DNA from 2 places in the Paraburkholderia sp. GV068 genome. Region 1 is predicted to be linked to the other one. Evidence: riboswitches for the same ligand, from Rfam matches in the RefSeq annotation. Region 1 holds a riboswitch; the other holds the start of a gene.

What was found. A riboswitch is a leader RNA that binds a small molecule or an ion and turns the genes downstream of it on or off. The one in region 1 is predicted to bind cobalamin.
Region 2: another riboswitch for cobalamin. It lies ahead of cobW (cobalamin biosynthesis protein CobW); the one in region 1 lies ahead of cobG (precorrin-3B synthase).

Annotation. Positions count from the first base shown of each region.
Region 1 covers NZ_QBUB01000011.1:187,797-192,006, reverse strand. Annotated here, with positions in the region: gene C8K18_RS22335 (precorrin-2 C(20)-methyltransferase) at 1-273, opposite strand, end outside; gene C8K18_RS22330 (precorrin-8X methylmutase) at 270-896, opposite strand; gene cobG (precorrin-3B synthase) at 889-2,400, opposite strand; cobalamin riboswitch at 2,483-2,674, opposite strand; gene cbiE (precorrin-6y C5,15-methyltransferase (decarboxylating) subunit CbiE) at 2,759-4,009, shown strand; gene C8K18_RS22315 (cobalt-precorrin-5B (C(1))-methyltransferase) at 4,015-4,210, shown strand, end outside.
Region 2 covers NZ_QBUB01000006.1:4,708-8,917, forward strand. Annotated here, with positions in the region: gene cobN (cobaltochelatase subunit CobN) at 1-1,388, opposite strand, end outside; gene cobW (cobalamin biosynthesis protein CobW) at 1,403-2,512, opposite strand; cobalamin riboswitch at 2,678-2,959, opposite strand; cobalamin riboswitch at 3,029-3,273, shown strand; gene cobA (uroporphyrinogen-III C-methyltransferase) at 3,477-4,199, shown strand; gene C8K18_RS14120 (cobalamin biosynthesis protein) at 4,196-4,210, shown strand, end outside.

The DNA of each region.
Region 1 (4,210 bases):
GTCGTAGAAGTCCGCGATGATCGCTTCGTACGAAAGCGGCGGCTCGAGCGCCTCCGTTGTCACCGGATAGACGAGCGGCAGATGCTGCTGCGCGTCGTGCAAATGCGCCTTGATGATGCTGAACGCGTTGCCCTTCTTGCCCTTCGCGACGAAGTACGCGACCACCGGCGCGGCCTTCAGGAGACGCAGTGCTTTGAGCGTGATGAGTTCGGGATCGCCCGGACCCACGCCGAGTCCGAAGAGACGCCCTGCACGTTGCGGCGCGGCGGTCATTCGACCTCCGTCGCCAGCGCGTTGACCGCGGCGGCGGCCATCGCGCTGCCGCCGCGGCGGCCATGCACGACGACATACGGCACGCCGCGGCTGTCGCCCGCGAGCATGGCTTTCGATTCGGCCGCGCCGACGAAGCCGACCGGAAAGCCGAGAATCAGCGCGGGTTTCGGCGCGCCGGCATCGAGCATGTCGAGCAGATGAAACAGCGCGGTCGGCGCATTGCCGATCACGACGACGCTGCCCGCAAGACGCGGACGCCACAATTCGAGCGCGGCGGCCGAGCGCGTGTTGCCGAGTTCGCGCGCGAGGTCCGGCACCGCTTCGTGCGTGAGCGTGCAGATCACGTCGTTGTTCGCGGGCAGGCGCGCGCGCGTGATGCCTTGCGCGACCATGCCGGCGTCGCAGAGAATCGGCGCGCCTTGCGCGAGCGCGAGACGCCCCTCCGTGCCGGCATTCGGGGAGAACGCGAGATCGCCGATCACGTCGACCATCCCGCACGCGTGGATCACGCGCACCGCGAGCTTTTCGAGGTCGGCGGGGATGCGCGACAGATCGGCTTCGGCGCGGATCGTCGCGAAGGATTGGCGATAGATCTCCTGACCGTCGCGAATGTAATCAAGCATCGGTATCACTCATTTGAGTCGGGCATTCTGGTCGTGCGTCCTGGGCGTGCGTCTGTTCGGCTTGGGCGAGTTGCGCGAGGGTGTCGGCGGCTTGTGCGATCGTCAGTCGGCGCGCGACGCATTCGCCGAAACCCGGCTGTGCGTCGCGCCGGTAAACATCGTAGAGGCCGGGCGCCGCGGCAAGCAGCGTGAACGGCGCACAATGCGCGGCGGCGCAGGAGCGCGGGCAGCCGCTCAGGTGCACGTCGACGCCGGCGGGCAGGCGCGCGGCGAGTGCGAGCGCGTCGGCTTTGGTATCCGCGAGACTTTTTGCGCAGCCGGTGGAACCGGCGCACGCGATGAGGCGTGAAGCGGGGTCGTTGCGATCGCATGCAAAGCCCAGCGTTTTTAGCGCGGCAAGCACGGCGGGCACGGCATGTGTGGCGATGTCGGGCAGCAGAACGCTTTGCCACGGCGTGATGCGCAGCGTGCCGTTCGCGTGTTGCCGCGCCAGCGAAGCGAGGCCATGCAGCGCGGTTGCGTCGATGCGGCCGAGCAGCGGTTGACCGCCGACGTACCACGTTCCCGCGATACGCTGCGCGTGAGCGCCGACGCGCAGCGTGGCATCGGCGGGCGTGCTGCGTTGCCACTCGGCGAGCGCTGCGTCGCGCGTCAACGGGAAATCGACGTAGGTTTGCGCGTGTCGCAGGATTGCGTCGGCGGAATGTTCGGCGAGCAGGTGACGCATGCGGGTCGTGTCGGAGTCGGCGGCGAGATCGAGAAACGTATGCAGCAGCGCCCGCACCAGCGCCGGAACTTGCGACGGCAGCACGGCGGCGAGTGCGCCTGCATCAATCGTCGCCGAATTCGTCGCAGCAACCGGTGGACAACCGGCGAGGCCGAACACGAAGCGGATCTCGCCGGAACCACCCTGCGATGCCGCGAGCCACACGTCATGCGGATGATCGAGCCGCGCAAGACGCTCGCCGCCGTCGACGAGCAGTGCGAATTTCGGCGACAGCGCCGCGAAACGCGCGTCGCTTTGCAACAGCGCGAGCAGCGTCGCGCAAAGCGGCCTCGTGTCGAAGAGCGCGGAGGGGTCGCGCCCTGCGGCAGGGCTGATCATCACGTTGCGGATGTCGTCGGCGGCTGAAGCGGTGAGGGCGGCGGAAGAGTTCGCATCGGCCTCGGCGCGAGCATCAGCACGAGCCTCCGCCAAAGGCCCAAGCCCCGCATCGACCAGCGCCGCAATCAACGCCGCTTCCTCGCCGCCACGAACGCCGCGCAGTTGCAGATTCGCGCGGTTCGTCAACTCGATCACGCCCGCCGCGTGCCGCGTGCTCGCATCCGCGATTGCGTGCGCCTGAGCCGCGCTCAGTTCGCCGCCCGGCAGCTTGATCCGGCAGATGCCGCCGTCGCGCGCGGCGACGATCCGCGCGAGCCCCGGACACGCCGAGGGCCGCAGCGCGAAAGCCGCGTCAGGCAATACAGTGGCGGAGGGAGAAGCTCGATTCAAGACGGACACCGCGGTTAGCGTCGCGCGACGGCCCGAGCAAGCGATAAAGCGGCTTGGCTGCGGCATCGGTACACCCCGCCCGATGTTGGCTGGCACGAACAGTCTCGCCGGCAGGTCTCCTGGCTCGCAGGTCGTCGTCCGCCGCGGCCTTCCCGGTCGAACCAGTGGCGCTTAGCGCAGGCGGACTCGCTGCATACAGTTGCGGGGGCAGCCGCAGCGGCGATGGTTTCCCCGCTGTGTTCCCTCTTAGGCCCCGAAGGGCACCGGCGGCTGTATTATGCCTTTTTTCGGATAGCACAACGAGGCTGGACGCTTTGACCGGCGTGGCGCAGCGCATTGTTTTGAGAGACATCATGAGGAAGGATGCATGCCGGCGTGGCTGACGGTAGTGGGCATCGGCGACGACGGCTTCGCCGGTTTGGGACGGCCCGCGCGGCGTGCGTTGCTGGAGGCGTCGGCGATTTACGGCGGCGAGCGTCATCTGTCGATGCTGCCGGCGCGGCTCGCCGCGCGCCGCGCCGCGTGGCCGCGTCCGTTCGATCTCGCGCCGTTGCTCGCCGAGCGCGGCCGCTCCGTCTGCGTGCTGGCGAGCGGCGATCCGATGCTGTTCGGCGTCGGCGCGACGCTGGCCAGGCAGTTGCCCGCCGACGAGTTGCGCGTGCTGCCCGCACCTTCGTCGTTGTCGCTGGCCGCCGCGCGGCTTGGCTGGCCGTTGCAGGATGCGGCCGTCGTGTCGCTGGTCGGCCGGCCGCTGCCGATGCTGAACGCCCATCTGCATGACGGCGCGCGCGTGTTCGTGCTGAGCGCGGACGGCGGCACGCCTGCGGCGCTCGCCGCGCTGCTGAACGCGCGCGGCTTCGGCGCGACGCGCATGACCGTGCTCGAACATCTCGGCGGCGACGCGGAGCGGCGCATCGACGGCCGCGCGGATCAGTGGTCCGCGCGCGACGTTGCCGCGCTGAACCTGATCGCGCTCGAATGCCGCGCGACGGATGGCGCGCCGCGTCTGCCGCTCACTTGCGGCTTGCCCGACGACGCATTCCGCCACGACGGCCAGTTGACCAAACGCGATGTGCGCGCGATCACGCTCGCGCGCCTCGCGCCGACGCCCGGCGAATTGCTGTGGGACGTGGGCGCGGGCAGCGGCTCGATCGCCATCGAATGGATGCGCGCGCATCCGGCTTGCCGCGCGATTGCCATTGAAGCGCACGCGGAGCGGCAGCGCTTTATCGAACACAATCGCGATGCGTTGGGCGTGCCGGGGCTGCAACTCGTCGCGGGCCGCGCGCCTGAAGCACTCAACGGGCTGCCGACGCCGGATGCGGTGTTCATCGGCGGCGGCGTGACGGTGCCGGGTGTACTCGACGCGTGCTGGGCGAGTCTGCGCGACGGCGGCCGGCTGGTCGCCAACGCGGTGACGTTGCAAGGCGAGGCGGCGCTTGCCGCATGGCGCGAACAGCATGGCGGCACGCTGACGCGCATCGCGCTTGCCGATGCGCAACCGCTCGGCGGATTCGATACGTGGCGGCAGGCGTTGCCGATCACCTTGCTCGATGTGGTGAAGTCTTCAAGCGCCGAGCGCGCTGCAAGCCGCCCACAGCCCGAACGCTCCGCCTGACCGCGATGCGCGACGAAACCCCCGAACAACCCGCGCCGCTGCGCAGTGGCTACACGACCGGCAGTTGCGCCACCGCGACGTCGCTGGCGGCGGCGCGTCTGCTGCTCGCGGGCGTGGTCAGCGACATCGCCGAAATCGTGTTGCCGAAGGGCCAGCATGTGCCGATGCCGCTCGTGTTCTGCCGCCTGACCGACGACGGCG
Region 2 (4,210 bases), on a different contig from region 1:
TACGCGAGGTAGTCGCCAAGCGCAAAGCTTTGCAAAGCGGGCCGCAGATCGCGCACGACGGGATCGTTCGTCACGCCTTCGGTCAGCTTCTTCAGCAGCGCGTCGCCGTTTTCTGGCACGTCGGCCACGCGATAACCTTCGTCGCGCAGCATCGACAGAATGCCGACCACCGACGCCGGCGTGTCGAGCCCGACGCCATTGCCGATGCGTCCCTCGCTCATCGGATAGTTAGCGAGAATCAGCGCGAGCTTCTTCTCGGCGTTATCGAGCGAACGCAGCCGGCACCAGCGGCGGCTCAGTTCAGCGAGAAAACGCACGCGTTCGAGATCCGGCTGATAGCGGACCACGTCGACTTCCGTATGCGGACAACGATAGGCGAGCCCCTTGAAACTGATCGCGCGCGTGATGATGCGGCCGTCCACTTCCGGCAGCGCGATATGCATCGCGATGTCGCGCGAATTGAGGCCCTGGTTGTCCTTCACCCAGTCGTCGCGATTGCCGCCGCTCAAAATCACTTGCAGCACCGGCGCATCGCCTGCGAGCGCGAGCGGTTCCGGATCGTCGATCGCAGACGCGGCGAACGCAGTGGTGTTGAGCACTAGCGCGGCATCATGTTGCGCGCACAACGACTGCACGACTTCCCGGCTCATCGCATCTTTCAGCGACGTGATCGCAATCGGCAGCGGGTTCATGCCTTCTGATTCGAGCGCGTCGATCAGCGCGTCGAACACCGCGGTATTGGCCGCCTGAAGATGCGCCTTGTAGAACAGAATCGCGGCAACGGGCGCGGCATGCTGCCAGCGCGCCTGCCAGTCGGCGATAGTCGGCGTATCGCATGCGGGATGGTAGAGCGACGCGGCAGGCAACGCGCGCGGCGGCGCCGGTTCGCGTCCCCATCGTAAAGCGCGATGCGCGATGCAGCGCAGGAACGCCTCGGCGTTCTGCGGCCCGCCTTCGCGCAGATAGCGCCACAGTTGATGGCAGAGATCGGCATCGGCGGTACTGCGTGCGAGCAGGTTCGGATCTTCCTGCAGATCGCCGGAGAACATCGCGAGCGTCTGCTGTTTGCGCTCCGCAAGCGCGACCACCTGCTCGATGCCGTATGGCCAGTACGCCTCGCCGCCAAGATGATCGACCACGACGACGCGCGCATGTTGCAACACGTCTTCGACGTAAAAGTCCACGGAGGCAGGCTGCCGCAGATACGTGACATTCGCGAGGCGCACGCTCGGGAAGCCGTCGCCGAGACGCGGAAACACGCTCGCGAGCAACGACAGCGTCGTATCCGCGGAACTCAGAATGACGATGTCCGCGGGCCGCTGATCAATGCGGATCACGCCTTGCGTATCGTCGACGAAACCGCCCGGCGTGGTGCGCAGCAGATGCATGTGTCTATACCTGCTTACGTCTGTTGCGCGGCGACAGCGGCTGCGACGCCGAGCGCCGCGTCGAACGCGCGTTGTAGCGCAGCCTGGTCGAGGTCTTCACCGATCAGCACGAAGCGGCTTTCGGCGCCTTCGCCTAGTTCTTCCAGTTCACCTTGCTGCCAGCGTCGATCGAAATAACTATCGAAGCGCCGGCCCACGCCTTGAACGACGAGCCGCATCGGCGCGCCCGGCAACGCCGCGAAACCCTTCACGCGATAAATCGTGTTGTTTTCCACGAGTCCTTGCAGCGCGGCGATCACCGCTTCACGCGACTGTGCCTTTGCATTCACGACCACCGAATCGAACTCATCGTGATGATGATTGGCGTCGTCGGCCGAACCGTGGTGATCGTGGCGCAAGTGAATGGTTTCCTCCGACGCCGCTTCAAGTCCGAACAACGCGTGCAGATCGAGTTCGCCTTTATGCGCGCGCACGATCTTCACCTGCGGCGGAATTTCGGCGCGAATCACGGCTTCGACCGCGTTCTGGCCTGCTTCGTCGAGCAGATCGGTCTTGTTCAGAATCACCAGATCCGCAGCCGACAACTGATCCTCGAACAATTCGTGCAGCGGCGACTCGTGGTCGAGATTCGGATCGGCCTTGCGTTGCGCGTCGACAGCAAGCGGGTTTTCGGCGAACTGACCGCTTGCCGCAGCGGGTCCATCGACCACCGTAATCACCGCATCCACAGTGAAACTGTTCTTGATCTGCGGCCAGTTGAACGCCTGCACAAGCGGCTTCGGCAACGCGAGCCCCGAGGTTTCGATCAGCACATGGTCGATCTGCTCGCGGCGCTCGACGAGCTTTTCCATCACTGGAAAGAACTCTTCCTGGACCGTGCAGCACAGGCAACCGTTCGCCAGTTCATACAATTGGCCTTCGGTCTCGACGCCGTTTTCATCGCAACCAATGCCGCAACCTTTGAGGATTTCGCCGTCTATGCCGAGCTCGCCGAACTCGTTGACGATCACCGCAATGCGCTTGCCGCCCGCATTCCGAAGAATGTGCCGCAGCAACGTCGTCTTGCCGCTGCCGAGAAAGCCCGTGACGATGGTGACGGGAATCTTGCGCATCTGAACTTGCATGGTGAGTCCATCCGTGAGAGTTGCATCTGCTGGCCGGCCGAATCACGCGCTTTGCGCATGACGTCGCATCGCAAAACGCGGGAACGCACGACGGCCTTGCCGCTACACCAGGGAAACGCAGAATACGGGTATGAGGTCATGAGCGCAGCGCCGCTTCCCCGCGGCGTTCGCCCTTCGTGTTCCGGCCGGTATCCGGGCTGGCGAAAGCGCCGCTTCCCCTTCCCGGACGAGTGATTTCTCGCCCAGTGGTGATATGCCGACGCGGCCTTGCGCGTGGACATCGAAGCCGGCTCCGCGGCGCCATGCAAACCGCCATGACGTCGCTTTTCGCTTACCGTTGCGGGGGCAGCACAGGTTGACCCGATCCATGCGAGGCGGGCGCCCTGTTTCCCGTTTAACTGCATGCGCACGAGCGCGCACACGAGCACCAGAAGTGCGTGCGAGTGTAGGCCGCGCGCCTTGCGCCGTCAAGAAAACGCAAGCCCGGCGCGCTTATCGGACGGGCTTGCCGTGTGCTATCGTATGCGCGCGTCTGGTGCCCGCACATGCGCTCGCGTGTGCAGTTAAACGGGAAACAGGCAGCGCGCTTGCGCTCAACCTGTGCTGTCCCCGCAACGGTAAGCGACCGGCGGCGCGATTATTTTTTGCGCCGCACATGCGTTTTCAGTGCCACTGTCCAGCACATTCGAACGAATGTGGGCGGGAAGGCAAAGCGCGTGAGGCCGCCAGCCCGGATACCGGCCAGACGCGGAGGCGGCCGTGCGTTCTCAACGTCACGCCGCCGGCCGCCGGAATCCGCGAGGGACGGATGTGAAGGCGCTCAAGCACGACTTAGGGAAGCGGTCTGCAATCCGCGTTTGCTGTCGTGCGCGAATGCACAGTTTCGAATGACTTCAATTTCCATCACATTGCGTGTATGTCGACGCTGCATGATTGCATGTGCGCCGACGCGGCGCATGCCGCGATGAAACGCGCATGGCTGATCGGCGCAGGCCCCGGCGACGTCGAACTGATGACGCTCAAGGCAACCCGCGCGCTCGCGCAAGCCGACGTGATACTCGTCGACGATCTGGTGAACCCCGACGTGCTGCAATTTGCGCGCGCCGATGCGTGCATCGTGTATGTCGGCAAGCGCGGCGGTCATCCGTCGACGCCGCAACACGGCATCGCCGAACAAATGCTCGCGCATCTGAACGAAGGGCGCAGCGTCGCGCGTTTGAAGGGCGGCGATCCCTTCGTGTTCGGCAGAGGCGGCGAAGAGCAACAGGCGCTGCATGCGGCGGGCGTCGACGTCGAAATCGTCAGCGGCATCACGGCCGGCATTGCGGCGCCGGCGGCCATCGGCATTCCGGTCACGCACCGCGATCATGCGCAAGGCGTCGTGTTCGTGACCGGCCACGGCGCAGGCACGAGCGAGCCGGATTGGGCCGCGCTCGCCGCCACGCGCATGACGCTCGTCATCTATATGGGCATGCGGCGGCTAAACGACATCGTCGGCGCGTTGCTGGCAGCGGGCATGTCGGCAGAGACGCCGTGTGCCGCGATCGAATCCGCAACGCGCCCCGAGCAGCGGCATGCGCTCGCGACACTCGGTGATTTCGCCGATGCCGTCGCGCGCGCGGGACTCGGCTCGCCCGCGATCGTGGTGATCGGCGGCGTGGCGTCGCTGGCGAAGGATGTCCGATGAAAACGCTTAGC